3 regions of the Streptomyces sp. NBC_00448 genome follow, and region 3 is predicted to be linked to each of the others. Evidence: riboswitches for the same ligand, from Rfam matches in the RefSeq annotation. Region 3 holds a riboswitch; each other region holds the start of a gene.
What was found. Region 3 has a riboswitch for S-adenosylmethionine ahead of thrC (threonine synthase). Riboswitches for the same ligand answer to the same signal wherever they lie in the genome.
Positions count from the first base shown of each region.

Region 1: linked by a shared signal. The riboswitch ahead of OG370_RS11030 (aminotransferase class V-fold PLP-dependent enzyme) and the one ahead of thrC (threonine synthase) in region 3 are both predicted to bind S-adenosylmethionine.
Region 2: linked by a shared signal. The riboswitch ahead of OG370_RS08060 (putative leader peptide) and the one ahead of thrC (threonine synthase) in region 3 are both predicted to bind S-adenosylmethionine.

Region 1 covers NZ_CP107913.1:2,589,868-2,599,845, forward strand. The annotation lists gene OG370_RS11000 (C40 family peptidase) at 1-440, opposite strand, end outside; gene OG370_RS11005 (C40 family peptidase) at 720-1,754, opposite strand; gene OG370_RS11010 (NYN domain-containing protein) at 2,111-3,520, opposite strand; gene OG370_RS11015 (hypothetical protein) at 3,785-4,045, opposite strand; gene OG370_RS11020 (rhomboid family intramembrane serine protease) at 4,213-4,992, shown strand; gene OG370_RS11025 (Lrp/AsnC family transcriptional regulator) at 4,989-5,270, shown strand; gene OG370_RS11030 (aminotransferase class V-fold PLP-dependent enzyme) at 5,439-6,758, opposite strand; SAM riboswitch class IV at 7,031-7,148, opposite strand; gene trpD (anthranilate phosphoribosyltransferase) at 7,309-8,376, opposite strand; gene qcrB (cytochrome bc1 complex cytochrome b subunit) at 8,538-9,978, opposite strand, start outside.
Region 2 covers NZ_CP107913.1:1,909,831-1,919,808, forward strand. The annotation lists gene OG370_RS08050 (NtaA/DmoA family FMN-dependent monooxygenase) at 1-528, opposite strand, end outside; gene OG370_RS08055 (LLM class flavin-dependent oxidoreductase) at 567-1,772, opposite strand; gene OG370_RS08060 (putative leader peptide) at 2,100-2,255, opposite strand; SAM riboswitch class IV at 2,294-2,409, opposite strand; gene OG370_RS08065 (amino acid ABC transporter permease) at 3,186-4,229, shown strand; gene OG370_RS08070 (amino acid ABC transporter ATP-binding protein) at 4,226-4,999, shown strand; gene OG370_RS08075 (transporter substrate-binding domain-containing protein) at 5,077-6,084, shown strand; gene OG370_RS08080 (SMP-30/gluconolactonase/LRE family protein) at 6,110-6,961, opposite strand; gene OG370_RS08085 (fumarylacetoacetate hydrolase family protein) at 7,039-7,899, opposite strand; gene OG370_RS08090 (hydroxyacid dehydrogenase) at 8,066-9,088, opposite strand; gene OG370_RS08095 (dihydrodipicolinate synthase family protein) at 9,072-9,978, opposite strand, start outside.
Region 3 covers NZ_CP107913.1:4,086,498-4,096,475, reverse strand. The annotation lists gene OG370_RS17305 (nuclear transport factor 2 family protein) at 1-477, opposite strand, end outside; gene OG370_RS17300 (TetR/AcrR family transcriptional regulator) at 597-1,214, shown strand; gene OG370_RS17295 (ArsR/SmtB family transcription factor) at 1,247-2,248, opposite strand; gene OG370_RS17290 (TetR/AcrR family transcriptional regulator) at 2,327-3,001, opposite strand; gene OG370_RS17285 (MDR family MFS transporter) at 3,121-4,545, shown strand; gene OG370_RS17280 (alpha,alpha-trehalose-phosphate synthase (UDP-forming)) at 4,605-6,029, opposite strand; gene OG370_RS17275 (glucosyl-3-phosphoglycerate synthase) at 6,101-7,066, opposite strand; SAM riboswitch class I at 7,251-7,382, shown strand; gene thrC (threonine synthase) at 7,401-8,729, shown strand; gene OG370_RS17265 (MoaD/ThiS family protein) at 8,726-9,001, shown strand; gene OG370_RS17260 (cold-shock protein) at 9,503-9,706, shown strand.

The sequences.
Region 1 (9,978 bases), 1.5 Mb from region 3:
TGCCGGGCACCGAGCCGGTCCAGCGCGGTCGCCTGGTCGAGGTACTGGGACGGCCGGTCGGAGAGCAGCAGCGCCAGCGTCGGGTCCACCGCGCCCTCGCGGTACTGCGAGGCCGCGACCGCGCCGAGGTCGTCCCGCAGCGCGTTGACCCGCTGCTGGCCGCGCGCGGCCCGGTCCTGGAGGTCGGCGACCTCGCCGCGCAGCCGCTTCGCGGTCTCCTGCGCGGCGTCGTACTTCTGGGTGGCCTGCTCGGCCTGCTGGTAGAGCTGGTCCAGCCGGGTCGCGGCGTCCGGGGCGGTGCCGCCGGCAGGGTCGGCCGCCGCGAACTGGGCGGCACCGCCGGACAGCGCGGCGGTCGCCGCTGCCGCCGCCGACAGCACGGTGACCCTGGTGGTACGGGAAGCAAGTCCCGGCTGCGGAGTGCGTCGATGGGAAGCCACGAACGCTGACAGTAATCGCGCTGTGGCGCACGGTTCAAAGATCCGCGGCCACCCCGATCCGGACCGCGACCGTGAACCGCAGGTCACGCGCCCGCCGTCGGGCCTCTCGGCAAGGTGTTCATCACCCGTCCGCCGTACGGGAGTCGGGCGCGTCACCGTCGACACCGACTGTCATACGAACGAACGCGTACGCACGAACGCGCCGGGCGGCCGCCCCCTCAACGGAGCGGCCGCCCGGGCCATGTCATCAGCCGGGGCACTCCGCCCCGCGCGGGTGCGTCAGATCCGCACGCCGAACTCGAACGGCATGTCGCTCATCGCCTCGTACCGCACCACGGCGCCCGGCTTCGGGGCGTGCAGCACCTGGCCGCCGCCCGCGTAGAACCCGACGTGGTGGAAGTCGCCGTAGAAGATGACCAGGTCGCCGACTTCGAGCTGCGAGGCGTTGTAGATGCGGGTGCCGGCGTTCGCCTGCTCCTGCGAGGTCCTGGGTATGGTCACGCCGGCCTGGGCGTAGGCCCACGAGGTCAGGCCCGAGCAGTCGAACTGGCTGGGGCCGGAGGCGCCGTAGTAGTACGGGTCGCCGATCTTCGAGACGGCGGCGTCGAACGCATTCTTGGCGCGAGCGCTGGCGGCCTTGGTGTTGCCGAGGTCCACCCGGGAGCTGGCCCGGTTGGCCGCCGCCGCGTCGTCCTGCGCCATCTGCGCGCGCTGCGCGGCGGTCAGGCCGTTGAGCACCGACTGCGCCTTGGCGAGCTTGGCCTGCGCGTCCTTCTTGTTCTTGGCCAGGTCGGTGCGGGTGCTCTGCACCTCCGCGAGCTTCGCGGCCGCCTCCGCCCGCTCCTGGTCCAGCGTCTGCTTCGCGTTCTCCAGCTGCGTGAGCGCACCGGCCTGGAGCGAGGTGATCTGGTCGAGCGAACTCGCCTGGTCCAGATAGTCGTCCGGGTTGGAGGAGAGGAAGAGCTGGAGCGAGGGGTCGATGCCACCGCTGCGGTACTGCGAGGCCGCGATCGCGCCGATGTTGTCCCGCAGCTTGTTCAGGTGCTCCTGCTGGCGGGCGACCTGGTCCTGGAGGTTCGACGCGTCCTTCTGCAACGACTTGAGCTTCTCGTTGGCCGCGTCGTACTTCTGGGTGGCCTGCTCGGCCTGGTCGTAGAGCGCGTCGACCTTGGTCTTGGCGTCCTTGACGGACTCCTTGGCCGGGGCGGCGGCGTTGGCAGCCTGCGAGGACAGCGCGACCGCTGCCGCCGCGGTGGCGGTCAGCACGGTGACGCGCACGCGGCTTGTCGGCTTGGGACGACGGTGGGACGCCACGAAGGCGGTCTCCTTCTTCCTTCAGCCGCCTACCGGTTCACTGGCGGGCGGCCTCCGAGCGCCACCCGGGTTGGATGATCGACTGCGCGGAGGTACGAGCCCAGACCCTAGTGACCGAACTGTGATCGGTTCAAATCCTTGCAGGCAAAATCTCGACCGCTTCGCATATTCTTTACGCGCCCTGTACCCGGGGTGAGGGCAGGAGGACACTGCGTTGGCGGTCGTGCGCTCGTGAACGCAAGCCGCCGTCGAACGGCCGGAAAAAGCCGGTGAGTTCACGCCACCACCACAGAGCGCGCGGGAAACCTCCCGCGCGCTTCGCACCGTCCGTACGCCTGTCGGGCGCTATGCCCGTTTCACACCCGGGCGAGCCGTTTGAGCAGCAGCACCGAGGCGACCGGGCGGGCCCCGGCCTTCGCCACGCCGTCGGCGACCTCGCGGTCCGCGGAGACCACCACGATCTGCCGCCCCGGCGGCTCCGCGCGCACCAGCCGCCGGATCAACTCGTCCGCGGTCTCACCGGCCTTGGAGAACAGCACCCGCACCCCGCGCGGCGGCGCGAGCAGCACCGGCATGTCCAGGTCGGCGCCGTCGAAGACGCAGGTCACCTCCGCGCCGCTCTGCGCGGCCAGCGCCGCCAGCCCGCCCAGCAGCCGCAGCCGCTGCTTCTCCAACGGCAGCGCGGGATAACCGGTCTTGGTGACGTTGTAGCCGTCGACCACCAGGTGCGCCTGCGGCAGTGCGAGGAGTTGGTCCAGCAGCGCCGGGTCGGTCGCGGACAGCGCCCGGGTGGCGATGTCCCGCGCGCTGAACGCCCCGGGCGCGACCGCGTCCACGGTGTCCGCGGGCCGTACCCCGAGCGTGTCGCGCGGGGGCAGCGCCAGCTCGCGGCGCAGCCCGGCCGCCGCGTCGAGCACCGTGTCCAGCAGCAGCCGCAGCCGGACCTCCTCCACGCTGCGGCCCTCGCGCACCGCGCGCCGGCCGGCCTCCACCACCGCCTCGGCCTCGGCCAGCCGGGTCCGCAGCCGGCGCGCCTCGCTCTCGGCCGCGGCACGCTCGCGCGCGGCGGCCGCCCGGGCCTCGTCCAGCTCGGCCTGGAGTTTGCGCTGCGCGGCCTCGGCGCGCTTCACGTCGCTGTGCGCGGCCCGCAGTTTGCGGTGCAGCGCGTCGCCGTCCTTGCGTACGGCGTCGAGTTCGCCGCGGGCGCGGGCCGCGTCGGCGCGGGCCTGGGCCTGGAGCGCGACCACCTCCTCGCGCAGCCGGGCGAGTTCGCGGACCGTCTCCTCGTCGACCCGCTCGGCGTCGGCCCGCTGGGCCTCCTCGCCCGCGGTCGCCACGAGCTTGGCCCACCCCTCCGGCCGCAGCAGATACGCGGCCGCGGCCACGTCCAGCGGGTCGGCGGCCGGCGGCGGGGTGCCGGAGTCCAGCGCCCCGGTCAGCTCCGGCTGCGCCTCCCGCAGCCGCCCGGCGACCTTCAGCCGGAAGCCGGGGTCCGACTCCAGCGCGGCGGCCAGCGCGGTCGCCGCGTACTTCACCCGGCGGGACGGCGTGAAACGGGCATACGGCCGCAGCGACACCGGCAGTTCGGGGAAGGTGAACCCGCCGAAGGCGTCGGCGGCGATGGCGACCACCCGGTGGCGTACGCCTTCGGGCAGCGGCCGGTCGAGCGCGGACTCGACCGCGCCGTCCTGCTCGGCGCCGCGCGCGTCGTCAGCCGCCGCGTCCCCGCCCGCCTCGTCCTCACCCGCCGCGTCCGCGTGCTCCACGTCCGTGTGCTCCGCGGCATGCTCGGCGGAAGGCTCGGCCGGGCCGGTACGGTCGGCGGGCGCGCTGCTGTCCGCGGGCACGGCGCGCTCCACCGGCTCGGCGTCCCGCGCCGCTCCGGCGCCCGGCCCGCTCTCCTCGTCGGGCAGCGGTAGGCCGCCGTTACCATCCACCAGTCACTCCCTGTCGGGTTCCTCGGCGCCCTCCCGGCCCCCTTCGATCCCTCCGGCCGCCGCCTGCTGCTTCCATTGTCCCCGTAACAGAGCTCAACCCGTCGCGGAACCGTCCGTCACGTCCTTGCCAGGGCGGTCCACCAGTTCGACCTGGTCCACCGCGTTGCACCAGCGGCAGCGCACGGACTCCACGGTCTCGCTGAGCACCTCGGTCTCCTCGGTGCGCGGCTCACCGCCCAGATCGAGGTGGACGTACTCGACCACGCGGGTCGAGCGGGTGACGTCGAACCTGGTCAGATTGCCGCACAGCGTGCAGCGCCACCGGGTGGTCGCGGTCGGCAGGGGAACCGTCATCGGCTCCGCACCTCTTCTCGTCTCGGTGCGTCTACTAGGCGGACTATGGCTCACCCATACCCAACGTGAGGGGCGTGTGTGCCCCGGTCACCCTACGGCCTCGGAGGTCCGGCGCGCTGCGGCGAGGCGGTCCTTGCCGGTTGGTCCCGTTCCGTCATGATCAGTGCATGGTCATCCCGGTGTACGACAAGAACCCGGTCCGCCGCCCGCCGGTCGTGACCTACGCCCTCATCGGCATCTGCACCGTGGTGTTCCTGCTCAGCCCGCTCTCCGGCTTCGTCCGGCTGCACGGCAGCGGGCACGCGCTCCAGTGCGCGCAGACGGTCTACTTCGACCGCTGGGGCGTCATCCCCAGCGAGCTGTTCCACGGGCGGCTCCCGGTCGGCGAGCTCGACCTGCCGGCCGGCTGCAAGACCCCGGGCACGTTCCCCAAGGTGCCGTTCCTGTCCGTGCTCACCTCGATGTTCGTGCACGGCGGCTGGCTGCACCTGATCGGCAACATGCTCTTCCTCTACGTCTTCGGCGACAACGTCGAGAACCGCATGGGCCGGGTCCGCTTCGCCCTCTTCTACCTCGCGGCCGGCTACCTCGCCACGTACGGCTTCGCCTTCGCCAACACCGACGACACGCAGAGCCTGGTCGGCGCCTCCGGGGCGATCTCGGGTGCCCTCGGCGCCTACCTCTACCTCTATCCCAAGGCCCGCGTCACCAGCCTCTTCCCTTTCCTCTTCTTCGTGCCGCTGCGGTTCCCGGCCTGGGTCGTGCTCGGCTTCTGGTTCGTCCTGCAGTGGCTCGCCGCCCAGACCGCGCAGGGCGGCCCCGGCGTCGCCTACCTCGCCCACGTGGTCGGCTTCGCCTTCGGGTTCCTGTGGGCATGGGTCTGCTACCGGCCACGGCGTAAGGTGAGCGTCGTCATCGGACCCACCCAAGGAGACGTCCAGCCGTGATCACCGCGATCGTGCTCATCAAGACCTCAGTGGACCAGATCCCCGAGATCGCCGAGTCGATCGCCGCGTTGGACCACGTCAGCGAGGTGTACTCCGTGACCGGGACGTACGACCTGGTCGCACTCGTACGAGTGGCTCGCCACGATGACCTCGCGGACATCATCCCCGGGCAGATCTCCAAGATCCCGGGGGTGGAAGTGACCGACACCCACGTCGCGTTCCGCACGTATTCCCAGCACGATCTGGAGGCCGCGTTCTCCATCGGGCTGGACTCCTGAGGAACCGCAGGCCCTGCCCCCGACGGTCCGCTCCGGACCATCCGGTCCGCCCGGGCTGGTCGCGCAGTTCCCCGCGCCCCCGTGGGGGCACCCTCCTTCCGCGGGAGGAGCCGCACACACCCAGGGGCGCTGGGGGAACTCACGGTGACGGGGAAGCGGGCGGTCCCGTTACCGTACGGGCACGCACCGCCCGGCCTCGGTGCGGTAGCGCCACGCCGCACCGTCGCGGACGAGGGTCCGCACGGCCCCGAGGAAACGCTCGATGTGCTCCTCCGGCGTACCCGCCCCGAAGCTGACCCGCACGGCGTTGAGGGAGCGCTCGCCGGGCGCCGCGTCGGGCGCCCCGCACTCCCCCGGCTCGTCCGGCTCCGTGTCGAGCAGGGTCCGCACCAGCGGGTGCGCGCAGAACAGCCCGTCCCGCACCCCGATCCCGTACTCCGCCGAGAGCGCGGCCGCGAAGTGCGAGGAGTTCCAGCCGCGGACGACGAAGGAGAGCACGCCGACCCGGGCGGAGCCGGACCCGAACAGGGAGAGCACGCGGACCTCGGGAAGCTCGGCGAGCCCGTCCCGCAGCCGGGCGAGGAGTTCACGCTCACGGGTGACAAGGGAGTCGAAGCCGGCCTCGGTGAGCGCCTTGCACGCGGACGCGATGGCGTACGCGCCGATCACGTTCGGCGACCCGGCCTCGTGGCGGGCGGTGCCGGAGTGCCATTCGACGGACAGCCCTTCGCCGGAGCGCGCGACCTTGCGGGTGGCGCCGCCGCCCGCGAGGTACGGCTCGGCGGCCCGCAGCCAGTCGGCCCGGCCGGCGAGCACCCCGGCGCCGAAGGGCGCGTAGAGCTTGTGCCCGGAGAAGGCGACCCAGTCGACGTCCAGCGCGGTGATGTCCACCGGGTGGTGCGGGGCGAGTTGGGCGGCGTCGAGCACGATCCGCGCACCGTGCCGGTGCGCGGCGGCGGCCAGTTCCCGTACCGGCCAGATCTCGCCGGTGACGTTGGACGCGCCGGTCACGCAGACCAGCTTCGGGCCCTTGGGGGCGCCGTGCAGCGCCACGTCGAGGGAGGCGACGGCCTGCTCGGGGGTGCGCGGCGCGGGCAGGTACTCCACCCGCGCGCCGTCGGCACGCTGCCAGGGCAGCAGCGCGGCGTGGTGCTCGGTGTCGAAGACGAAGATGCGGGTGCCGGCCGGGAGCGCCGAGGCCAGCAGGTTGAGCGAGTCGGTGGTGGAGCGGGTGAAGATCAGCTCGTCGTCCGGCCGGCAGCCGAGGAACTCCGCGACGGTCTCGCGGCTCTGCTCGAACAGGTCGGTGGACAGCTGCGACAGGTAGCCGGCGCCGCGGTGCACGCTGCCGTAGTAGGGCGCGTAGGCGGCGACGTCGTCCCACACCCGCTGGAGGGCGGGGGCGCTGGCGGCGTAGTCGAGGGCGGCGTACCCCACTTCCCCGCCGGTGACGAGCGGCACCCGCACGTCACGGCCGAGCACGGGCAGCGGGGTGGTCGTACAGGCGGGGCAGTCGGTGGCGGCGGTGCCGGCGGCGGGGCGGGCGGCGGCGCTGACGCCGGTAGTGCTGGTGGGACCAGTGGTGCTGGTGGTGACGGTCAAGGCGAACTCCCGGCGGAAGGCAGGCGAAAGCACCACGAAGCGTGCAGCCGAAAGCGACTGCGCGGGCGGCGCGGAGCATGGTGATCGGGCGGAATTGCTGGTTGCAGAACCGGGGCCGACTGGCCCTAACGCATTCGCTTGCTCATGAAAGAACTCCCCAGTCCGGCTTGCTGTGAGCCTCGCTGCATCACAGCCTGGTCATCACCCGGGGCACCCCGCCTCGGACGGAGGGTTGCCGGACAGCGAGCCGGGGCCTTTGCGCTGTCACTCGTGACCTGGAACAAGATTGTGCCATACAGCGACGCGGGCGCAAGATGCCGTCCGCTCAGTGGACGGCGCCTCACGCCCGCGCCCGCACGCTGTGTACCGATATGCCCGTTCCGCGCCCACCGGCGGTACGCGCCCGCGTACGTTCCGGTGTCCGCGCGCCACGCCGCTACCCGCGGGTGGCCGCCACCCACCGCTCCAGCACGGCCTCGGCCGCACCCGAGTCGATCGACTCCGCGGCCCGCTCCAGGCCCTTGATGATGCGCTCCTCCAGCGTGCCGCCGCTCGCCGGCGTCAACGCGGTCAGTGCGGCAGCCGAGTTGAGCAGCACCGCGTCCCGCACCGGCCCGCGCTCACCGGCGAGCAGCCGCCGGGCCACGTCCGCGTTGTACGACGCCTCGCCACCGCGCAGCGCCTCCACCGGCACCAGTTCCAGGCCGACGTCCCGCGGGTCGAAGCCGGCGTGCTCGACCTTGCCGTCCCCGACCACCCACACCTGCGAGGTCGCGGTGGTGGTCAGCTCGTCCAGGCCGTCGTCACCGCGGAACACCAGTGCGGACGAGCCGCGTTCGGCGAGCACCCCGGCGAGGATCGGCGCCATCCGCAGGTCCGCGACCCCGGTCGCCTGCGCCTTCACCCGGGCCGGGTTGGTCAGCGGGCCGAGGAAGTTGAACGGTGTCGCCACACCCAACTCGCTCCGGGCGGTGGCCACATGACGCAGCGCCGGGTGGAACCTGACGGCGAAGCAGAAGGTGATGCCGACTTCCTGCGCGACCTCGGCGACCCGCTGCGGCGACAGGTCGAGGTTGACGCCCAGCGCCGCGAGCACGTCGGACGCGCCGCTCCTCGACGACGCCGACCTGCTGCCGTGCTTGACCACCCGGGCGCCGGTGCCGGCCACCACGATCGCCGACATCGTGGAGATGTTCACGGAGTTCGACCGGTCGCCGCCGGTGCCGACCACGTCCACGGTCGGGCCCGGCACCTCGATGGTCGTCGCGTGCGCGTACATCGCCTCGACCAGTCCGGCGATCTCCGCAACCGTCTCGCCCTTGCTGCGCAGCGCCACCGCGAAGCCGGCGATCTGGGCGTCGGTGGCCTCGCCGCTCATGATCGAGTCCATCGCCCACGCGGTCTCCGCGGAGCTGAGGTCGTCCCTGCGGATCAGGGCGCCGAGGATGTCCGGCCACGAGCGCGCGGCCCCGGGTTCGCCTCCGGCGGGGTGCACAACGCTCATGGCTTCACGCTCCTGGAATACGGCAACACGTCTGACCGCACCCTATCGGTGGGGTGTGCTCCGCAGGGGCGCGTGGGGGTCCTCCCGTGCACCCGGGGTACGCCCGGGAACGACAAGGCCGCCCGGGCGTACCCGGGCGGCCTTGGCAGCGTGTCGACGGCTCAGTGGTGGCCGTGGCCGCTGGTGATCTCTTCGTACTCCTCGACCGTCGGCTTCGGGATCTGGCTGTGCTCGCCGTAGAACCCCTGGGAGAGCCTCGCCTGCACCTTCGCGACGGGGCTGACCTTGCGCGCGACACCGTTCTCGTCGGTCTCGGGCCCGAGGTCCAGCGGCTGCGGCTGGACGTGCGCGGTGAGCACGTGCAACTGCTGCTGCGACAGCGGCTCGTGCACCTCGATGAACTCGCCGTGCGGCAGCCGCTTGATGATGCCGCTCTCCCGCCCGTGCAGCACCTTGTCGCGGTCGCGGCGCTGGAGCCCGAGGCAGATCCGCTTCGTGACCCAGAACGCGGCCGGTGGTGCCAGGAAGAAGGCGACCCGCACGAACCAGGTGATCGCGTTGATCGACAGATGGAAGTGCGTGGCGAACAGGTCGTTGCCGCCACCGATCAGCAGCACGAAGTACAGCGTCAGCCAGGCGACGCCGAACCCGGTGCGCACCGGACGGTTGCGCGGACGGTCCAGCAGGTGGTGCTCGCTCTTGTCCCCGGTGACCCAGGACTCGATGAACGGGTACACCGCGATGGCCATCATCACCAGCGGGAAGACCATCAGCGGGATGAAGACGCCGAGCACCAGGGTGTGGCCCCAGGCCCTGATCTCCCAGCCGGGCATCACACGGATCAGGCCCTCGGAGAAGCCCATGTACCAGTCTGGCTGGGCCCCGGTGGACACCTGGTCCGGCCGGTAGGGGCCGATCGACCAGATCGGGTTGATGGTGGCGATCGCGGCGATCGCGGCGATCACACCGAAGACCAGGAAGAAGAAGCCGCCCGCCTTCGCGGTGTAGATCGGCAGCAGTGGCGAGCCGACCACGTTCTTCTCGGTCTTGCCGGCACCCGGGAACTGGGTGTGCTTGTGGAAGAACACCAGGATCAGGTGGGCCACCAGCAGACCGGCCATCAGACCCGGCAGCAGCAGGATGTGCACCGAGTAGAACCGGCTGACGAAGTCGTGCCCGGGGAACTCCCCGCCGAACAGGAACATCGACAGGTAGGTGCCGACGATCGGCGTGGAGAGCACCGCGCCTTCCATGAACCGCACGCCGGTGCCGGACAGCAGGTCGTCCGGGAGCGAGTAGCCGGTGAAGCCGGTGAACATGCCCAGGAAGAGCAGGGTCCAGCCGAAGAGCCAGTTCAGCTCGCGCGGCTTGCGGAACGCGCCGGTGAAGAAGACGCGCATCATGTGCACGATCATCGCGGCGATGAAGATCAGCGCGGCCCAGTGGTGGATCTGCCGGACCAGCAGGCCGCCGCGGACCTCGAAGCTGATGTGCACCGTGGAGGCGAACGCCTCGGACATCCGCTGGCCGTCGAGCGGCGCGTACGGGCCGTTGTAGACGACCTCGTTCATGCTCGGGTGGAAGAACAGCGTCAGATACACA
Region 2 (9,978 bases), 2.2 Mb from region 3:
ATCCGCGACGATCTCGTCGCCCTGCCAGGAGTCCAGCAACTCCCTTACCGCGGCGAGGAACTGGCGGGCGCGCTCGTAGCGGTCCTCGCGGGCCAGGTAGCCGCCGCGGCGGAAGTTCTGCCCGGTGAACTCGTCCCACGAGGTGACCACGTTCCAGGCGGCGCGGCCTGCGGACAGGTGGTCGAGCGAGGCGAACTGCCGTGCCACCTCATACGGTTCGTTGAAGGTGGAGTTGATGGTGCCGGCCAGCCCCAGCCGGTCGGTGACACCGGCGAGCGCCGCGAGCACGGTGAACGTGTCCGGCCGGCCGACCACGTCCAGGTCGTGGATGCGGCCGCCCTGCTCGCGCAGCCGCAGCCCCTCGGCCAGGAACAGGAAGTCGAACTTGGCGCGTTCCGCGGTCTGCGCCAGATGGACGAAGGAGCTGAAGTCGATCTGGCTGCCGGCCGCCGGATCGCTCCACACGGTGGTGTTGTTGACGCCGGGGAAGTGTGCGGCGAGATGGATCTGCTTGGGCGTGCTGCTCATGCGGGGTCTGCCTCCTGGGGCTTCGCGCGGGGTGGGGCTCAGGCGGGGGCGTAGCGGTTGGCCGGGCGCGGCAGTCCGAGCAGGCCGCGCAGGGTGTCGGCCTGGTACGCCTCGCGGAAGGCCCGGCGGCGCTGGAGTTCGGGCACCAGATCGCGGCTGATCCGCGCCAGGTCGTACGGCAGGGTGGCCGGCCGCAGCCGGAACCCGGTCAGCCCGGACCGGGCGAACTCCTCCAGCAGGTCGGCGAGTTCGGCGGAGGTGCCGGCGAAGACCAGGGCGTCGCCGGCGTACGGCGCGTCCAGCCGGGCGTCCAGCCGGGCCCGGCGCTCGGCGGCGCGGCCGGGTTCCTCGTCGAGCAGCGCCACCAGGTCCGCGAAGACGTGTACGGTCTCGCCGGCCCGGCCGGCCTGCTCCTGCGCCTCGCGGATCTCGGTGACGATCGCCGTCGCCTGGCCGGTGTCGTGCGGGGTGGTGAAGCCGAGGTCGGCCGATCCGGCGACCAGCCGGAACGGCTCGGTGCGGTGCGCGAGCGCGGCCACCACCGGCTGGCCCTGCGGCGGGCGCGGCGTGATGGAGGGGCCCTTGACGCTGAAGTGCGGGCCCTCGAAGTCGATGTAGTGCAGCTTGTCGCGGTCGATGAAGCGGCCGGTGGCCACGTCGCGGATCTCCGCGTCGTCCTCCCAGCTGTCCCACAGCCGGCGCACCACCTCGACGTAGTCGGCGGCCTCGCCGAACAGTTCCGCCAGCAGCGCGCGTCCGGCGGGCGAGTCCAGTTCGGTGACCGGCAGCCGCGGCAGGCTGCGCCGGCCGAAGTGCGCGGCCTCGTCCGCCCGGGCGGAGACCCGCACCTGCACCCCGGCCCGGCCGCCGCTGACGTAGTCGAGGGTGGCGACGGCCTTCGACAGGTGGAACGGCTCGGTGTGGGTGACCACCGCGACCGGCAGCAGGCCGATGTGCCGGGTCAGCGGCGCGATCCGGGCCGCGGTCAGTACGGCGTCCAGCCGGCCGCGCACCTGGTCGGTGCGCTCGTCGGGGCCGGTGGGCAGGGCGGACTGCAGGCCGAGCGAGTCCTCGATGGTGACCAGGTCCAGCAGGCCGCGTTCGGCCTCGGCGGCCAGCTCGGCCCAGTACGACGCGGTGAACAGGTCGGCGGGCCGGGCCTCGGGCTCCCGCCAGGCCGCGGGGTGCCAGCCGGCGCCGTCGAGGGCGACGGCCAGGTGGAGGGGGGTGGTGGATCGGGACATGGACGTACCGCTTCCTGCTCGGACGGCCGCGGGCGCGTGGCCGGGACGTGGAGGTCGGGGCGTGAGGTGGGCGGGGCGTACGGCGTGGGCGTACGACGGGGGTGTACGCCGTACGGCACTGGACGGAGTACGTGATGCGCGGGGCCGACGGGACCGTGCGGGGCGTACGGAGTGCGGGGTACGGCCTGCACGGCATGCGCGTCGTGCCGTGTGCCGCGTACGACGAGGGCAGGCCGAACGGGTACCGGACGGGGCCCGCGCCGGGAACGGGGTCCCCGGGTGGGTCGGCGGAAGGGAGGGGTGCGCGGAGCGCGGGGTGCGGAAGGGTCAGCCGGCCTGACGCGGCGGCCGGACCGTCGACGCGCCCGGACACAGGGCGCCGGCGACACGTTGCAGGTCGATGTGGCGCCGTGAGTACGTGACGATGCCGGAGGCGGTGACGGGGGCGTTGCCGGACATCAACTGCTCGCTGCTGCCGCGCACTTCGCCACCTCCCACCTCGATCGGCTCACGCCTGTTCGAGCTCGCGCTTGCCGAGCCGTCTTCGGCTCCGCCGGGTCGTCACCTGGAGCACCCCACCGCGACAGGAGGGTTGCCGGTCAGCCGGCCAGGGCCTTGGTTGCTGACGCTCATGACCTGCAAGCACGGTAACTCCGTCGCGCGGTCGAACACAATCCCCTCCCGGCGGGAGTGACGTCCGTCGCTCCGGACGGCGTGCGGCACCGAGGGGGATTGTCTGACCGCCGCCCTGCGGTTAACGTGCTGTGGACACGGGTGCTGTCAACAGGCCCGATGCGACCGACACGACCGGCCGGGACACCCGACGCCGGCCGCACCGCGAGAGCGAGGGGACGGGCATGGACACACATCGACGCGACCTCGCACTCTGCCCCCGTGGCTTCGCCCAGACCCGGGTGGTCCGGCGGCACGTCGATCTGCTCCGGGTCTGCAGCGCGCTGTGTCCGGGAACGCCCGCGGTCCGCTGACCGCTGCCGGCACTCGGAAAACCGCTGTCCGAACGCTGGTTGAACGCTGCCGGCTGACATCCGCTGATCGCTCGGGCGAGGCAACGCCGCCCGCCTGAGCGTGGACCCGCGGAACCGCCGTCCGTCCGCGTACGGCGCCCCTCCCCCGTATCCGGGTCGGCCCGGCCGACGCACGGCCCTGCCCCACCCCGAACTCCCTTCCAATGCACCGCGGATGACGTGGCCTCCGTGATCGACGCGCGGCCGGACCGCGTACGCCTTCTTCCTTCGCGGCGGCACCTTCCCCGACTCTCCCCGACCTCCCTCGACTTCACCCGGCTTCCTCCCCTCCCTCCCGGTGGCCCGCTGCGGCAGACCGGCCCCCGCGTGGGGCCGTCGCGTCCGCACGCGCCGTCGCCGCGGTCCCCGACGAGACGGGAACACCGACATGCCCCAGCACGACACCTCAGGTCCGGCCACGGCCGCGCCCGACCATCCCCCGCCCGTAACCGACGGCACGGCTCGGGCGCCCCGGCCCCGGCACCTGGACACCCGCCCGGCCGACCGGGAGTTGCTCGCCGCGCGGCTGGTGCCGCTGCGCCGCCCGGGGCAGTGGATCTCCGCGGCCGTGCTGCTCGTACTGTTCGCGATGCTCGTCCACACCCTGGTGACCAACCCCCGCTTCCAATGGCACGTGGTCGGCCACTACTTCCTGAGCGGCTCGATCCTGCACGGGCTCGAACTCACCTTGTGGCTCACCGGCGCGGTGATGGCCAGCGGCTACCTGCTCGGCGTCGGCGTCGCCGCGATGCGGCTGTCGCGCAACCCGGTGCTGCGCACCCTGAGTTTCGGCTACGTCTGGCTGGTGCGCTCGGTCCCGCCGCTGGTGCAACTGCTCTTCTGGTACGAACTGGCCTCGCTCTACCCGCGGTTGTCGGTGGGGGTGCCGTTCGGACCGGAGTTCGCGGACGTGAGGACCGCGCACCTGTTCAGCGGCATCCTGGCCGCGTACGTCGGGCTCACCCTCGACGTGGCCGCGCTCTCCGCGGAGATCGTCAGGGGCGGCATCCTGTCGGTCGACCCCGGACAGCGCGAGGCCGCACGGGCGTTGGGGCTGGGCGAGGGACGGATCTTCCGCCGGATCGTGCTGCCGCAGGCCATGCCGGCGATCATCCCGGCCTCCGGCAACCTGCTGATCGGCATGCTCAAGGCGACCTCGATCGTCAGCGTCATCGCCGTACAGGACCTGCTCTACTCCAGCCAGTTGATCTACAACCAGAACTTCCTGATCATGCCGCTGCTGCTGGTCGCCACCATCTGGTACATCATCCTGACCACGCTGCTGTCGATCGGGCAGTTCTACGTCGAGCGCCACTACGCCCGCGGCAACAACCGGTCCGGCGGCAGGCCGCCGCGCGGGTTCTGGCAGGTGGCCCGCGCCAACATCCCGCTGTTCGGCCCGGCCAAGTCCCCCGCGGTGGGGCTGTCATGAGCGACGACGAGCGGCCCCTGGTGCGCGTCCGGGGCCTGCGCAAGAGCTATGGCGCGAACGTCGTGCTGGACGGCGTCGACCTCGACGTGCGCGAGGGCGAGGTGACCGTCCTGCTCGGCCCGTCCGGCTCCGGCAAGTCCACGCTGCTGCGCTGCGTGAACCACCTGGAGAAGCCGGACGCCGGCTTCGTGGAGATCGGCGGCGACCTCGTCGGCTACCGGCACGACGGCGGGCGGCTGCACGAACTGCGGGCCCGGGCGATCACCCGGCAGCGGGCCGATGTCGGCATGGTCTTCCAGCAGTTCAACCTCTTCCCGCACCTGACGGTGCTCGACAACATCACCGAGGCGCCGGTCGCGGTGCGCGGCGTGCCGAGGAAGCAGGCCGCCGCGCGGGCCCGTGAGCTGCTCGAACGGGTCGGCCTGGCCGGCCGGGAGGACTCCTATCCCCGGCAGATGTCCGGTGGCCAGCAGCAGCGGGTGGCGATCGCCCGCGCGCTGGCCATGGAGCCGCGCCTGCTGCTCTTCGACGAGCCGACCAGCGCGCTCGATCCCGAACTCGTCGGCGAGGTCCTCGCGGTGATCCAGGACCTGGCGCTCAGCGGCATGACGATGATCGTCGTCACGCACGAGATCGGCTTCGCCCGGAAGGTCGCCGACACGGTGGTCTTCCTCGACGGCGGAAGGATCATCGAGTCCGGTGCCCCCGCGGACGTGCTGAGCGATCCGCGCCACGAACGGGCCCGGTCCTTCCTGGCCGCGGTGCTCTGAGCCGGCGCCCGCGGGTGAGCGCTCCCGCTCCGGTTCCCCCAGGTCCCCCGCAGCTCCCCCTTGTGAAAGGCACTCCCGTGACCACCGAACGCCGTTCCCACCGCCGCGCCCCGAGACTCGCCGTCGCCACTGTCGCCGCCGGCGCCGGGCTGGCCCTGCTCGTCGCCTGCGGCGGTTCCTCCGACGACTCCTCCTCCGGCGCGCCGGCCGCCACGGGTGCCGGGGCCGCCGCCAAGCCGAGCGCGGGCGGCGCGGGTTCGACCGCCATCCCCACCCAGGACGTGGTGTCCGCGATCACCGCCGACCCGAAACTGAAGGCGGAACTGCCCGCCAAGATCCGCAGCAGCGGCACCCTCACGCTGGGCACCACCCGGCAGCCCGGCGTGCAGGGCCTGCCGCACGCCGGCGAGCAGAACGGCACTCCCGTCGGCCTCGACGTCGACCTGCGCAACGCCGTCGCCAAGGTGCTCGGCGTCAAGTGGGACGTGCAGTACGGCACCTTCCCCACCGTCATCCCCGGTGTGCAGAATGGCCGTTACGACGTCGGTCAGGACAACTTCGGGGCCACCAAGGCCCGCGAGCAGGTGGTGGACTTCGCCTCCTACCTCGACGACGGGCAGGCGTTCCTCGGCTCCAGGAACGTCTCCGTCGACTCCGTCAAGAAGCTCACCGACCTGTGCGGCCTGACCATCGCCACCTCCCCCGGCTCGACGTTCCAGCAGATCCTCACCGACGGCGCCGGCGACTGCGCCAAGATCGGCAAGAAGCCCTACAAGGTGCAGTACTTCGCCGACTCCGCCCCGATCTTCCTCGGGCTGTCCAACGGCAAGGTCGACGTCATGTTCGGCCCGACGCTGGGCCTGAAGTACGACGCGACCCGCATCCCGGGCACCAAGTTCCTCGGCGAGATCAGCACCACCACGGTCGGCTTCGTCACCGCGAAGAAGTCGCCGCTGGCCCCGGCGCTGCGCGACGCGGTCAACAAGCTGATCGCCGACGGCGACTACGCCAGGATCTTCGCCAAGTGGGGGGTGCCCGGCACCGGAATCAGCACCTCCCAGCTCAACCCGGCCACCACCTTCTGACGCCGGGCCCCGCGGCCGTCCCGGCTCAGCGGCTGACGCCGTTCCACGCCGGGACGGCCGCGCCGCGGGCGCCCGGGCGCGCGGCGAACAGGCCGCCGTCGGGGCCGCCCGCGGTGATCAGCAAGGTGGCGAGGTCGGGACCGGCGAAGGCCACGCCGGCGGCGTACGCGGCGGGGACCCGGACGGTGGCCAGATGCCGCGCCGCCGGCGAGTAGCAGCGCACCTCGCCGGCACCCCACACCGCCAGCCACAGATTGCCGTCGCGGTCGGCGCACAGGCCGTCCGGCAGCCCGCCGTCGACCGCGAGGAAGTCGCGGCGCTCGCCGGCCTGGCCGTCCGCGGGGTCGTATCCGCGTACCCGGACCAGGCCGGCGCCGGTGTCCACGCTGTACATCAGCCGTCCGTCGGGCGACCAGGCCAGCCCGTTGGAGCAGGTCAGGTCGGTGTCGAGGACGGCGGGCCGCCCGTCGCCGGCGAGCCGGACCAGGACGTCCTGGCCGCGGCGGCCGTCGAGCGCGGTGCTCCCGACCAGGAACCGCCCCGCCGGATCGCAGCCGCCGTCGTTCAGCCGCCCGGGCGTGCCGTGCGGCAGCACCCGGGCGCCGGCCCGGCGGGTCCCGTCCGGGCGGAGGACGGTCACGCCGTACCGGCCGGCGACGAGCAGGCCGCCGTCGGCGGCGCAGGCCACCGCGCCGGCCGGGCCCGGGAGGCGGTGCCGCCGGACGACCTCCACCCGGTCGGGCCGCAGCCGCCCCTCGTGGACCTGGCCGGCCTCGATGTCGACCCAGAGCAGCCGTTCGCGCGGGGCGTCCCAGACCGGGCCCTCGGCGAGCCGGAAGCCGCCGGTCAGCACCGGGTGGGCGTCGTACGTCAGCACCCCGTCACCGCACGGCCCCGACCGTGGCCCTCACGGCGGCGCCGGAGCGCGGCGCGCTCCCGGCCGGCCGCGCGTGCTCACGCATCGGCGCACACCGAGCGGTGCCGGCCGAGGCCGTCGATCTCCATCTCCATCACGTCGCCCGCGGACAGGTACGGGAAGCGGCCGGAGAGCGCGACGCCCTCGGGCGTACCGGTGTTGACCAGATCGCCGGGCTCCAGGACGAGGTACTGGGACAGATGGCGGATGATCTCCGCGACGCCGAAGATCATGTCGGCGGTCGAGGAGTCCTGCCGGGGCTCGCCGTTGACCCACGAACGCAGTCGCAGCGCCTGCGGGTCGGGCACCTCGTCGGCGGTCAGCAGCCACGGGCCGAGCGGGTTGAACGTCTCGCAGCTCTTGCCCTTGGACCACTGGCCGCCGGGAGTCTCCAGCTGGAAGGCCCGCTCCGAGACGTCGTTGCCGACCGCGTACCCGGCGACGTACGCCAGCGGGTCGTCGTCCTCGGCGAGGTAGCGGGCGCGGCGGCCGATCACCACGGTCAGCTCCACCTCCCAGTCGGTCTTCTTCGAGCCCCGCGGGATCAGCACCGCGTCCTTCGGACCGACCACGGTGTTGGGGCTCTTGTGGAAGAGGATCGGCTCGGTGGGCGGTTCGGCCCCCGACTCGCGGGCGTGGGCCGCGTAGTTCTGGCCGATGCACAGCACCGCGCCGGGCCGGGCCACGGGGGCGCCGGTGCGCTGTCCGGCGACATCGGCCGCGGACAGCTCGGGCAGCCGGCCGGCGGCAAGCTCCTCCCGGGCCCGCGCGACGCCGTCGGTCGCGAAGAAGGCGGGGTCGAGGTCGGCGGTGAGGCCGGACAGGTCGTACGTCCGGCCGTCGGCGGTGCCGAGGACGGGGCGCTCGCCACCGGGCGGCCCCAGGCGCATCAGGCGCATAGGTGTTCTCTCTCTTCGTGAGTACGGTGCGGGTGCGGGAGTTCGGGGTTCAGGGTTCGGGCCACGCGAATGCGGCTGCGGGTCACGAAGACACCGCGGCTCGTCAAAAAGGTTCGGGCCGTCGCCGGTTGGCAACCGGACCTCCCCAACTGAGCTGACCGCGCGGCTATTCGACCCTCTCCAGGGCGTCGCGACCCACCTGGTGCAGCAACTCCAGTCCGTCCAGGTGGCGTTCGATCTCCGCCACGGTGCTGTCGCCCAGCGCCTGGCGGCCCTCGACCGTCGCGGCGGCCTGATGAGGCGTCAGGAGAACGTTGGGCAGGGTGCGCAACGGATGCTCGGCGGGCAGCGGTTCGGCGTCGTAGACGTCGAGCGCGGCGTCGATCCGGCCGGTGCGCAGCTCGGCCAGCAGCGCGGCCTCGTCGACCAGCCACGACCTGGCGGTGTTGACCAGTCCGGCGCCCTCCGGGAGCAGGGCCAGCTCCCTCGGGCCCAGCAGGTGCCGGGTCTCGGCGAGCGCGGGCGCGTGCACCGCGGTGATCCGGCTGGTGGCCAGCACCTCGTCCAGTCCGGCGACCCGGACGCCGAGCGCGTCGGCGTCCTCCGGCCCGAGGTAGGGGTCGGCCACGGTCACCTCGGCGCCCAGCGCCCGGACCAGTGCGATGTAGGCGCGTCCGGTGCGGGAGGCACCGATCACGCCGATCGGGCAGCCGAGGATCTGGTGGCGCTCGGGCGCCTCCTCGGCCTGCTCCCAGGGCACTCCGCCGCGCAGCGCGTGGTCGAAGCGGTGGATGCGGTGCAGCAGCGCGAGGGTGAAGGCGAGGGCCACCTCGGCGACCGGGCGGGCCATCGCGGCGCCCGCCTGGGTGACGCGGACCCCCCGGTCGAACACGGCCTGGGTCGCGTACGGGCTGACCGCGCCGCCGGTGTGCGCCAGGAGCGCCAACCGCGGTGCGCCGGAGAGGAGTTCGGCATCGAGTTGGGCGGTTCCCCAGCCGGTGACAAGGATGTCGGCGTCGGCCACCGCGGCGGCCAGCGCGGTCCGGTCGGCGGGCCGGTCGAGCAGCACCGGGTCGGCCAGGCGGGTCAGCCGCTGCCAGGCGTCCGCGGTGAACAACTGCTCGCGCAGCGCGGGCGCCATCGCCACCACGGCGACGGGACGCGGCCCGCTGTCAGCGGAGCCAGTCATCACGGTGCTCCGCCACGAACGCGTCGTCGGTCAGCCACGGATAGGCCGCCGCGACCCGGGCGATCTCCTCTGCCTGCCGTGGCGAGAGCCGTTCGGCGGGGTCGAGGCACCAGGTGCCGGCCAGCAGGCCCTGGCGGCGCAGCACTTCGTGCACGCCGGGGATGCAGCCGCGGAACGCGTTGCGCACGTCGAAGACCGCCGCGTTGGCCTCGCTCAACTGCGGTGCCCTGCGCAGCAGATCGGTCATCAGCTGCTGGTCGCCCGCGCGCGCCGCGCGCACCTGGGCCAGCATCCCGACCGCGCTGGAGGTCCACACGGCCCACTGGCCGAGCAGCCCGCCGGCGAACCAGCGCAGGTCGCCGCCGGAGGTGCGGTAGGGGGTGAGCAGGTCGGTGAGGATCGCGTCGTCGTTGCCGGTGTAGAGGGCGACGTCCCCGGCGCGGTCGCTCGCGGCGACGGCGGCGATCACCTCGGCGGTCCGGTACCGGTCGAAGGGCGCGGCCTTGATCGCCACCACCGACGGGATGTCGGCGAACGCCCGCCAGTAGTCGGCGGACAGGTAGCGTCCCCCGACGGCCTCCTGGAGGTAGAAGCCGACGACGGGCAGCACCTCGCCGACCGCGCGGGCCCGGTCCAGCAGCCCGGTCTCGTCGGCGCCGGGCACCGCGGGGCTCAACAGCACCGCGTCGTAGCCGAGTTCGGCGGCGAGTTCGGCCTCGGCGACGGCCTGCGCGGTGTAGCCGCAGGCGCCGGCGACCTTCACCACGGGCCGGCCGGCCTCCTTGTCGGCGGTCTCGGCGGCGAGTTCGAGCACCGGGCGGAGCAGCCCGACGGCGGCGTCCCTGATCTCGAACTGGGTGGTGTGCACGCCGACCGCGATCCCGCCGGCG
Region 3 (9,978 bases):
GTCCGGGCTCGCGGTGGTTGGGTCCGGCCCGGGTGCCGGCGCCCCGAGGGCCGTGAGGAGTTCGGGCAGGCGGCCGAGTGCCTTCGCCCCGGCCAGCGGGTCGGCGTAGTCGCGGGTGTGCACGATGTGGCCGTCGCGGATGGTCAGGAACATCGCGAAGGAGAGGGTGAAGGGCGCGTCGCCGGTGAGCAGGCGGCCGTCCAACGTGTACTCGGCGACGACCTGTTCGGGGTCGCCGGTCTCGTGCAACCGTACGTCCCGCACGGTCTCGTAGCGGCGGACGGCCGCACCCGCGCGGAACCGGGACCGTAGCTCCTCGCGGGTGGTCTCGGTGCGGGCCGGATACAACTCGGGCGGGGCGAAGGGCATGTCGATGACGACGTGCGGGGCGTAGAAGTCGGCGAGGGCGCCGGGGTCCTCGCCGATGGTGGCGGCGAGGAACCCCTCGACGGTCTCGCGGGGCGTGCGCGTGGGCATGGCTGACGTCCTCCCGGGGCACCGTAGAATCGGAGAGTGCGCCCCGGTTGTCACCGTACCGGAGAGTGCTCTCCATTTGAAGTGGTACCCGGGACGGGGTACGGGAAGGGGCGATCGACGTGCCGGAGACGAGGCCGCTGCGGGCCGACGCGCAGCGCAACCGGGACCGACTGCTGGAGGTCGCCCGGGAGGCGTTCGCGACCGAGGGCATCGCGGTGCCGCTCGACGTGATCGCCCGGCGCGCGGGGGTGGGCCCCGGCACCCTCTACCGGCACTTCCCCACGAAGGAAGCCCTGTTCGAGGCCGTCGTGCACGACCGGCTGCACCAGCTCATCCACCGCGCCCGCGAACTCGGCAGCGCGGACGGCGACTTCGGCGGCGACCCCGGGACCGCGCTGGCCGCCTTCCTCGACCACCTGCTGCGCGAGTCCGCGCCCAAGCAGGACCTCGTCGACGCGCTGGTCGGCTCCGGCGTCGACATCCAGGACGCGGTGATGGCCACCGCCGCCGTCCTCCGCGAGGAGATCGCCGGGCTGCTCGCGCGCGCCCAGGCCGCCGGCACCGTCCGCGCCGACCTCACCGCCGCCGACCTGATGGCGCTGGTCTCCGCCTTCCTCCACGCCATGCGCCCGCGCTCGGCCACCCCCGCCGACCCGGCCCGGCTGCTGTCGGTCCTCCTCGACGGCCTGGCCCCGAAGCCCCCGGTGTCCGAGCCGGTTGGCGACGCCGACTCCTGACGCCGGGTCCGTCCCGGCGTCAGGGGCGTGGGCTACGCACCCGCGCCCGGGACGGAGTTGAGCAGGTGCACGGCCGCGGGGGTGAGGGTGTGCCAGACGTGCTCGCGCTCGCGACGGGAGGTGAGCAGGCCCGCCTCGCGCAGCACCGTCGCGTGCTTGCTCGCGCTCGACGGGGAGATGGCCAGCCGCCGCGCCAACTCCCCGGTGGTGGTGCCGTCGTCGACCGCCTCCAGTACCGCGGCGCGGGTGTGGCCGAGCAGCGCGGCCAGCGCCGAGCGCCGTGCCGACGGCGGCGGGGCGAGGACGCGGGCGACGTCGGACGACTCCAGCGGCACTGGGTGGATCAGCATGGCCTCACCGCCCTCGGTGGGCCTGAACATCTGCGGGGCGTCGCAGAAGAACGACGGCACCAGGGCCAGACCCTGCCCGCCCAGCCGAACGTCTCTGGTGCTCCAGGCCGGTTCGGCGGCGATCTCCAGCACCGGTGGCGACCAGCGCAGCCACGGCCCGAGCCGCGCGAACAGCGCGTCCACCCCACCGCTCGCCATCGCCCGACCGTACGAGGCCAGTTGACCGGACAGTGCACCCTGCAGCCGGTCCCAGTAAGGGCCGATCGCCGTCGAGAAGGCCGAGTTGAGCGCTCCCGACACCCGTGCCGCCGTGGCGCCGCCGCCCCCGATCCCGCTCATCAGCCAATCCGGCTGGCGTTCGAGGAACTTGGGCGGATACAGCCTGAGCTCCTCCCGTAACCGGCGCGGTCCCGCCAGCAGATCCGCTATGCCCTCGTCCAGTTCGGCGTCCGCGCCCAGGGCCGTGAACAGGTCCAGCGCCCGCCGCGGCTCCGCCCAGGCCAGCGCCAGCGTTCGCGCGTCCGGCGGCAACCGGTCCCGCACCCGCGCCCGCCACCCACCCAGCAGCGGTGTGCGGCACGGCAGTTGCGCCGTCGACAGCGCGACCATGCACTCCGTCAACGGCCCGGCGGGAGCCACCCGCAGCCGTGCGACGTCCGCGGCGGTGAAATGGACCCTCAGCACTCCGGACTCCCCCGTTGAAGCGTCGGCTTCCCCTCCCACGCTAGCGCCGTGCCAGGAAAGGTTCACCGGTTCGCGGCGCTAGCGCGTGGCGCCACCGGTCGTATCCGCTCCACCGGCCGCCGCCCCACCGCGGGCCAGCGGCAGGAACACGTCGTCGACGATCTCCTCCAGGACGCGCGCGCCCAACGGCTCCCGGGTGAAGAGGAGTTCGTTGCGCAGCAGGTTCACCGCGACCGTGGTGACGCGGGGCGGCAGTTCGGCGGTCGGGATCTCGCCCCGCTCGGCGGCCCGCCGCAGCACCGCCGCCATGACGTCGTGCATGATCACGAACGCCTGGGTGTCGAGATCGGCGGCTTCGGCCATCAGGCCGTGCAGGGTGTCGCTGCCGATCTGCCGCTGCCGCTCGGCCATGGCGGCGAGCACGGCGAGCGCGTCGCCGCGCAGCCCTCCCGTCTCGGGGACGTGGTCCGCGATCGACCCGACGTTGTGCCGCATCGCGGCGACGACCAGGGCCGCGCGGTTCGGCCACCGCCGGTACAGCACCTGCTTCCCGGTGTGCGCACGGGCGGCCACGCCCTCCATGGTCAGCCGGGCGTAGCCGACCGCGCGGAGTTCCGCCCACGCGGCTTCGAGCAGGTCCGCCTCCAGTTCGGCGCCGCGCCGGCGGGTGGGGGCGGGGTCGCCCGAGGGGTGCGTCGCCGTAGGCCCGGGGGCGCCGCCGTCGCTGCCGCTTGCGTTGCTGCCGTCGTGCACGGGCCCTCCATTGGAGACCTTGCGTCTCTTATGGGGGCAGTCTATCGTGGCGATTGGAGACGGACCGTCTCTTGATGAGAGCCGGCGGTAGTGCCCGCAGGCGGGCGGGGGAGCGGGCGATGAGCGCGGTCAGCGGAACAGAGGGCAGGCCCGCCGGGGGAGCCGGGGGCGACACGGCTTCGCGCCGGGTGGACCCGGCCCTGGTCAAACTCGCCCTCATCCTGGTGCTCGGCGCCCTCGCGCCCCTGCTCGACAGCACCATCGTCAACGTCGCGCTGCGCACCCTGGGCCGCGACCTCGGCGCGTCCGTCGCCACCATCCAGTGGGTCGGCACCGGCTACCTCCTCGCCGTCGCCTCCGCGATCCCCGCCGCCGGCTGGACCGCCGAACGGTTCGGCGCCAAACGGATGTGGCTGGTCTCCCTGCTGCTCTTCCTCACCGGTTCCGTGCTGTGCGGCGCCGCCTGGAACGTCGGCTCGCTCGTCGTCTTCCGGGTGATCCAGGGCATCGGCGGCGGCCTGATGCTGCCGATCCTGCAGACCCTCCTGCTGCGCGCCGCCGCCGGCCGCCCGCTCGGCCGGCTGATGGCCGTCATCACGCTGCCCGCGCTGGCCGGGCCGATCCTCGGGCCGGTCGCCGGCGGCCTCATCGTGGGCCACCTCGACTGGCGCTGGATCTTCTACGTCAACCCGCCGATCTGCCTCGCCGCGCTCCACCTCGCCTGGCGCCACCTGCCCGCCGACACCCCCACCCGCGTCCAACGGCTCGACGTCACCGGCCTGTTGCTGCTCTCACCGGGGCTGGCCGCCCTCGTCTACGCCCTCGCCACCGCGGGCACCGGCGCCGCCGCCCGCACCCGGGTGCTGCTGCCGCTCGCCCTCGGCGCCCTCCTGCTGTGTGCCTTCACCCTCCGCGCGCTGCGCGTCCGCGGCCCCCTCCTCGACCTGCGCCTGTTCCGCTCGCGCGGCTTCGCCGCGTCCTCCGCGCTGCTGTTCCTCTCCGGGTTCGCGCTCTTCGGCTCGATGCTGCTGCTCCCGCTCTACTACCAGCAGGTGCGGGGCGCGTCCGTCGTCGCCGCCGGGCTGCTGCTCGTGCCGCAGGGCGTCGGCAGCCTGCTGGCCCGCCCCGCGGGCGGACTCGCCGACCGGATCGGGCCGCGTCCGGTCGTACTGGCGGGGTTCGCGCTCACCGCCCTCGGCACGCTGCCCTTCGCCTTCGCCGCCCGGCACCCCCCGGGGCTCCTGCTCGCCGCCGCCCTCGTCGTGCGCGGGTTCGGGCTCAGCGCGGCCAACATCGCCATCATGCTGGGTGCCTACCGGGGGCTCGGCCGTGCGGACATCCCCCATGCCGGCGTCATCACCCGCATCGCCCAGCAGCTCGGGGGGTCCTTCGGGGCCGCCCTGCTCGCCGTCCTCCTCCAGAGCGCGCTGCGCCACCATGGAACCGGTTCGGCGTACGGCCTCACCTTCGCCGTGGTGCTCGCGCTGACGTCGGCCGCGGCCGCCCCGGCCCTCCTCCTGCCGGCTGCCGGCGTGGCCGATTGAGGACGGCGCCCTCCTCGCGGGATGGCCCGGAGAGCCCGAAAGGCCCGGATGGCGTCCGACTACCCGCCGAGCGCGTGGAGTTGGTCGAGGAACCACTGGCTCGGGGGGAGCGCGGTGGCTGCCGCGGCGAGGCGCTTGGTGCGGTCGGCACGGTCGGCCTCGGGGAGGGTGAGCGCGAGGTTGAGGGCGACGGCGGTCGCGCGGATGTCGTAGGGGTTGACGGTGAAGGCGTCGTCCCCCAACTCCTCGAAGGCGCCCGCCTCGCGGGACAGCACGAGCGCGACCCCCTGGTCGGAGACGACCGGGACCTCCTTGGCGACGAGGTTCATGCCGTCGCGGATCGGGTTGACGAGCGCCACGTCGGCGAGGCGGTAGGCCGCGAGCGAGCGGGCGAAGTCGTCGTCGACCTTGAGGATGACCGGCGTCCACCCGTCGGTGCCGAAGTCGTCGTTGATCGCGGTGGCCACCCGGGCGACCTCCGCGGTGTACTCCCGGTAGATCGCCAGGTCCTGCCGCGACGGGTAGGCGAAGGCGACGTGCACCACGCGCTCGCGCCAACCCGGGTGCTCGGTGAGGAGCTGCCGGTAGGCGTGCAGGCCGCGCACGATGTTCTTCGACAGCTCGGTGCGGTCCACCCGGACGATCAGCCGCCGCCCCGGCCCGGCCTCCGCGCGCAGCGCCGCCATCCGCTCGCCGACGTCGGGCCGCTGCGAGCGCTCGCGCAGGAACTCCCCGTCGGCGCCCAGTCCGTGCACGCCCAGCCGGGTGGTCCGGCCGCGGTACGTGACCGCCTCGCCGTCGGCGGATACCTCGGCGCCCAGCACGTCGGCGCAGCACGCGGCGAACGCGGCGGCCCAGCGGCGGGTGAGGAACGCGGCCCGGTCGGCGCCGAGGATGCCTTCGAGCAGGTGCGCGGCCACGTCGTCGGGCAGCAGGCGGAAGTAGTCCGGCGGGGCCCACGGCGTGTGCGAGAAGTGGCCGATCCGCAGGTCGGGGCGGCGCTCGCGGAGCAGCGCGGGCACCAGCGCGAGGTGGTAGTCCTGCACGAGGACGGCGGCGCCCTCGGCGGCCTCCTGGGCGAGCGTGTCGGCGAACGCCGCGTTGTACGCCTCGTAGGCGGCCCACTGGCCGCGGAACTCCTCGTCGAAGACCGGCTCGAACGGGGTCTGGTAGAGCAGGTGGTGCACGAACCACAGCACCGAGTTCGCGATGTCGTTGTACGCCGAGTGGAACACCTCCGGCGGCACCGCGATCATCCGCACCCCGGGCTCGGCGACGCCGCGCCGCACCGCCTCCCGGTCACCCTCCGAGAGCGCCGCGCACACCCACACGGCGCCCGCGTCCGGGCCGATCGCGCTCAGCCCCGAGACGACGCCGCCGCCACCGCGACGGCTCCCCAGGGTGCCGTCGGCTGCCACGGTGTACGACACCGGGCCGCGGTTCGACGCGACCAGAATCCGGGCACCCTGCGAAGATCCCTCCATGCCGCGAGCCTAGCCATTTGCCGCGCAGCTCAAACGTGTATTCGGTGCCCTTCGCCCGTCGCGATGCCGCGCTACGCCGCTCGGCGGGCGAGGTATTCCGGCAGGACGCTCATGGGGGGCCGCTCCTCCGTGTCGACCGGGTGGGTGCTGGGGACGAAGGCGGCGCCGGAGCGGCCGAACTGCGTGAGCCGCGGCCGTACCAGCTGTCCCCGGGCGAGCCGGACCTGCGCGGTCCGGTAGATCGCCGCCGCCATCCGCCCGAGCGCCTGGCCGTCCTGGTGCCGGTGATGGCGCACCCCGACGTCGACCTGCCCGAGCGCGTCCAGCCCGACCAGGCCCAACGCATCGATGAGCATGCCGAGTTCGACGCCGTACCCGACCGGGAACGGGAGCCGTTCGAGCAGCGAGCGGCGGGCCGCGTACTCGCCGCCGAGCGGCTGGACGAAGCCGGCCAGCTGCGGCCAGTGCAGGTTGAGCAGGGGGCGGGCGACGAGTTCGGTGACGCGGCCGCCGCCCGCGGGCACCACGGTCCCGCCGGTCTCCAGCGGGCGGTCGTACATCGCCTTGACCAGCTGCACGGCGGGCTCGGTGAGCAGCGGCCCGACGATCCCGGAGACGAAGCGGGCGTCGAACCCGCGCAGGTCCGCGTCGACGAAGCAGACGATCTCGCCGCTGGTCACCAGCAGCGACCGCCACAGCACCTCGCCCTTGCCGGGCACGGCCGGCAGCCGCGGCAGGATCGCGTCCCGGTCGACCACGCGGGCGCCCGCCGCGGCGGCGACCTCGGCCGTACGGTCGGTCGAGCCGGAGTCGACGACGACCAGCTCGTCCACCAGCGGCACTTGCGCGGACATCAGGTCCCGGCGGATCGCGGCCACGATGGCACCGACGGTGTCCTCCTCGTCCAGCGCCGGCAGCACCACGCTGACCGTGCCCTGGCTGCCGGCCGCGCGTTTGGCGGCGAGCAGCAGGTCAAGCGGCCGGTCGGCGGCCGACCACGACCTCCCGCGCAGCCAGTGCTCCACCTCGTCGAGCACGTGAGTCCTCTCCCTCGGACACGCCCTGATGCCGGGCGTGTGATCCATCTCGCGGTGCGGACGACTATCTCAACCGCCACCCGTGTCGGTTACAGTCTTGAACAACGCGTGACGCCACCGCATGCCGGGGGCGTGGCGCGTGACAAACGCGACGGGTGCGGTCCGTACCGCCCGGTCGCCATACCGCTCATCCAGAGGGGCAGAGGGAACGGCCCGTAGAAGCCCCGGCAACCCTCCCGCCGACCGCGAGGTCAAGCACGGTGGGGAAGGTGCCAATTCCGTCTCGTGACGCGCCCGCGTGCGAGGAAGATGAGGAGAAAGGGCCTCGCCTGTCATGGCTGCGCAAACCGTCGCAAGTACCACCACCACCGACTCCGCCCTCGGCGCCCAGGGTGCCCAGGACGCCGGAGCACCCGCACCGTTCGGACCGGCCGCCGCGCTGTCCTGCCGGGAGTGCGGCACCCGCTATCCGCTGAGCCCGGTCTTCGCCTGCCTGGAGTGTTTCGGGCCGCTCGAAGTGGCCTACGACCTTCCGACCGGCGACCCCGAGGCGCTGCGCGCGCGGATCGAGGCCGGGCCGACCAACATCTGGCGGTACGCCCCGCTGCTGCCGGTGCCGGTCGACGTCGCCACCAAGCCGAACCTCAACCCCGGCTGGACCAAGCTCGTCAAGGCCGACAACCTCGCCCGCGAACTGGGCATCACCGGCGGCCTGCACGTCAAGGACGACTCCGGCAACCCCACCCACTCCTTCAAGGACCGGGTGGTCGCGATCGCGCTGGAGGCCGCCCGCACCTTCGGGCTCACCACGCTGTCCTGCTCCTCCACCGGCAACCTGGCCGGCGCGGTCGGCGCCGCAGCCGCCCGGGCGGGCTTCCGCTCCTGCGTGTTCATCCCGCACGACCTGGAGGCCGGCAAGGTCGTGATGGCCGCGGTCTACGGCGGCGAACTGGTCGGCATCGAGGGCTCCTACGACGACGTGAACCGCTTCTGCTCCGAGCTGATCGGCGACCCGATCGGCGAGGGCTGGGGTTTCGTCAACGTCAACCTGCGGCCGTACTACGGCGAGGGCTCCAAGACGCTCGCCTACGAGATCGCCGAGCAGCTCGGCTGGCGGCTGCCCGACAACCTGGTCATCCCGATCGCGTCCGGCTCGCAGCTCACCAAGATCGACAAGGGCCTCAAGGAACTGATCGCGCTCGGCCTGGTCGAGGAGAAGCCCTACAAGATCTACGGTGCCCAGGCGGAGGGGTGCTCCCCGGTGTCGGCGGCCTTCAAGGCCGGGCACGACGTCGTGCGGCCGGTGAAGCCGGACACCATCGCCAAGTCGCTGGCGATCGGCAACCCGGCGGACGGCCCGTACGTCCTGGACATCGCCCGGCGCACCGGCGGGGCCGTGGAGGACGTGAACGACGAGCAGATCGTGGACGCGATCAAGCTGCTCGCGCGGACCGAGGGCATCTTCGCCGAGACCGCGGGCGGTGTGACCGTCGGCGTGCTGAAGAAGCTGATCGAGTCCGGGCAGCTCGACCCGGCCGCCGAGACCGTCGTGCTCAACACCGGCGACGGACTGAAGACCCTGGACGCGGTGGCGCCGACCACCGGACCGACCGCGACCATTCGCCCGACCCTTGCCGCATTCCGAGAGGCTGGCCTCGCATGAGTGCTTCCGTACGTATCCCCACCATTCTCCGCACCTACACCGGCGGCCAGGCCGAGGTGTCCGCCGAGGGTTCGACCCTCGCCGAGGTGATCGGCTCGCTCGAGCGCGATCACAAGGGCATTTCGGCGCGCGTGCTGGATGACGCAGGAAAGCTGCGGCGCTTTGTGAACGTGTATGTCAACGACGACGACGTGCGGTTTTCCCAAGGGCTGGAGACGGCCGTGCCGGATGGCGCGAGCGTCTCGATCATTCCCGCGGTAGCCGGCGGCTGAACCTCGCGGACGGACTTCGTCTCGGCGACCGAACCGGCCGCCGCCCAGCGGGAGTTGGTCCGCCGGTGCGGGTTCTGGCGGTTTGTGCCCCGTTCACCCCTTCGGGTGGACGGGGCATCCGCGTCACAGGGTGGTAGTTGAAAAGTTGTACAGTTGCCGGGGGCAATCTCGTAGCGCGGACACCCGGTCGAGCCGGCTGCGGCGATTTATCGCCAAATTCACGAACGAATTCTCCGTTTCGCCCTCTATGTCCGGCCCGGGTTGCCCCGGCTTATCGTTTTTTCTCGGACTATTTCCGATGGGTCGCGCCCAGAATTCTCGTCCGATTGACCTGTTGCAGACGGCATCCGTGCAGATACATTCAGCCGCGGTCGACGCGTTCCGGCGCACGCCCCCCAGGACCCCCACCTGTCGACGGTAAGGGGTGAACGGGTGGGTGAGGTCTGACCCGGGCCCGTGAAGTGCGGGGCCGCGATAGGGCCAGCAATAGGGGAGTTAGGAATGGCTCAGGGCACCGTCAAGTGGTTCAACGCGGAGAAGGGCTACGGCTTCATCGCGGTCGACGGTGGTGCGGATGTCTTCGTCCACTACAGCGCGATTCAAATGGACGGGTACCGCACCCTCGAAGAAGGCCAGCGGGTCGAGTTCGAGATCTCGCAGGGTCAGAAGGGGCCGCAGGCGGACATGGTCCGTCTCGCCGGCTGACTTCACGGCGCGTTCGGCCATCGACGCGACCTTTCACACGGAGGAGCCGCACCCCACGGGGGTGCGGCTCCCCCTTTTCCCGCCCGGGTGCCCACCCAGGGGTGCTGGGGGCACCTCCCAGGCGAAGCTCTGGGGGGAGGAACTGCGCGAGCGGCCACCGACGGGCAGGCGGCCCGGCAACTCGCCGCGGGGGCTGGGCCGGCGGGCGCGGCGCGCCACGGAAGCGGCCGAACACGCAGGTCCGCGTGGGTGCGACCCACGCCGCAAGGGCG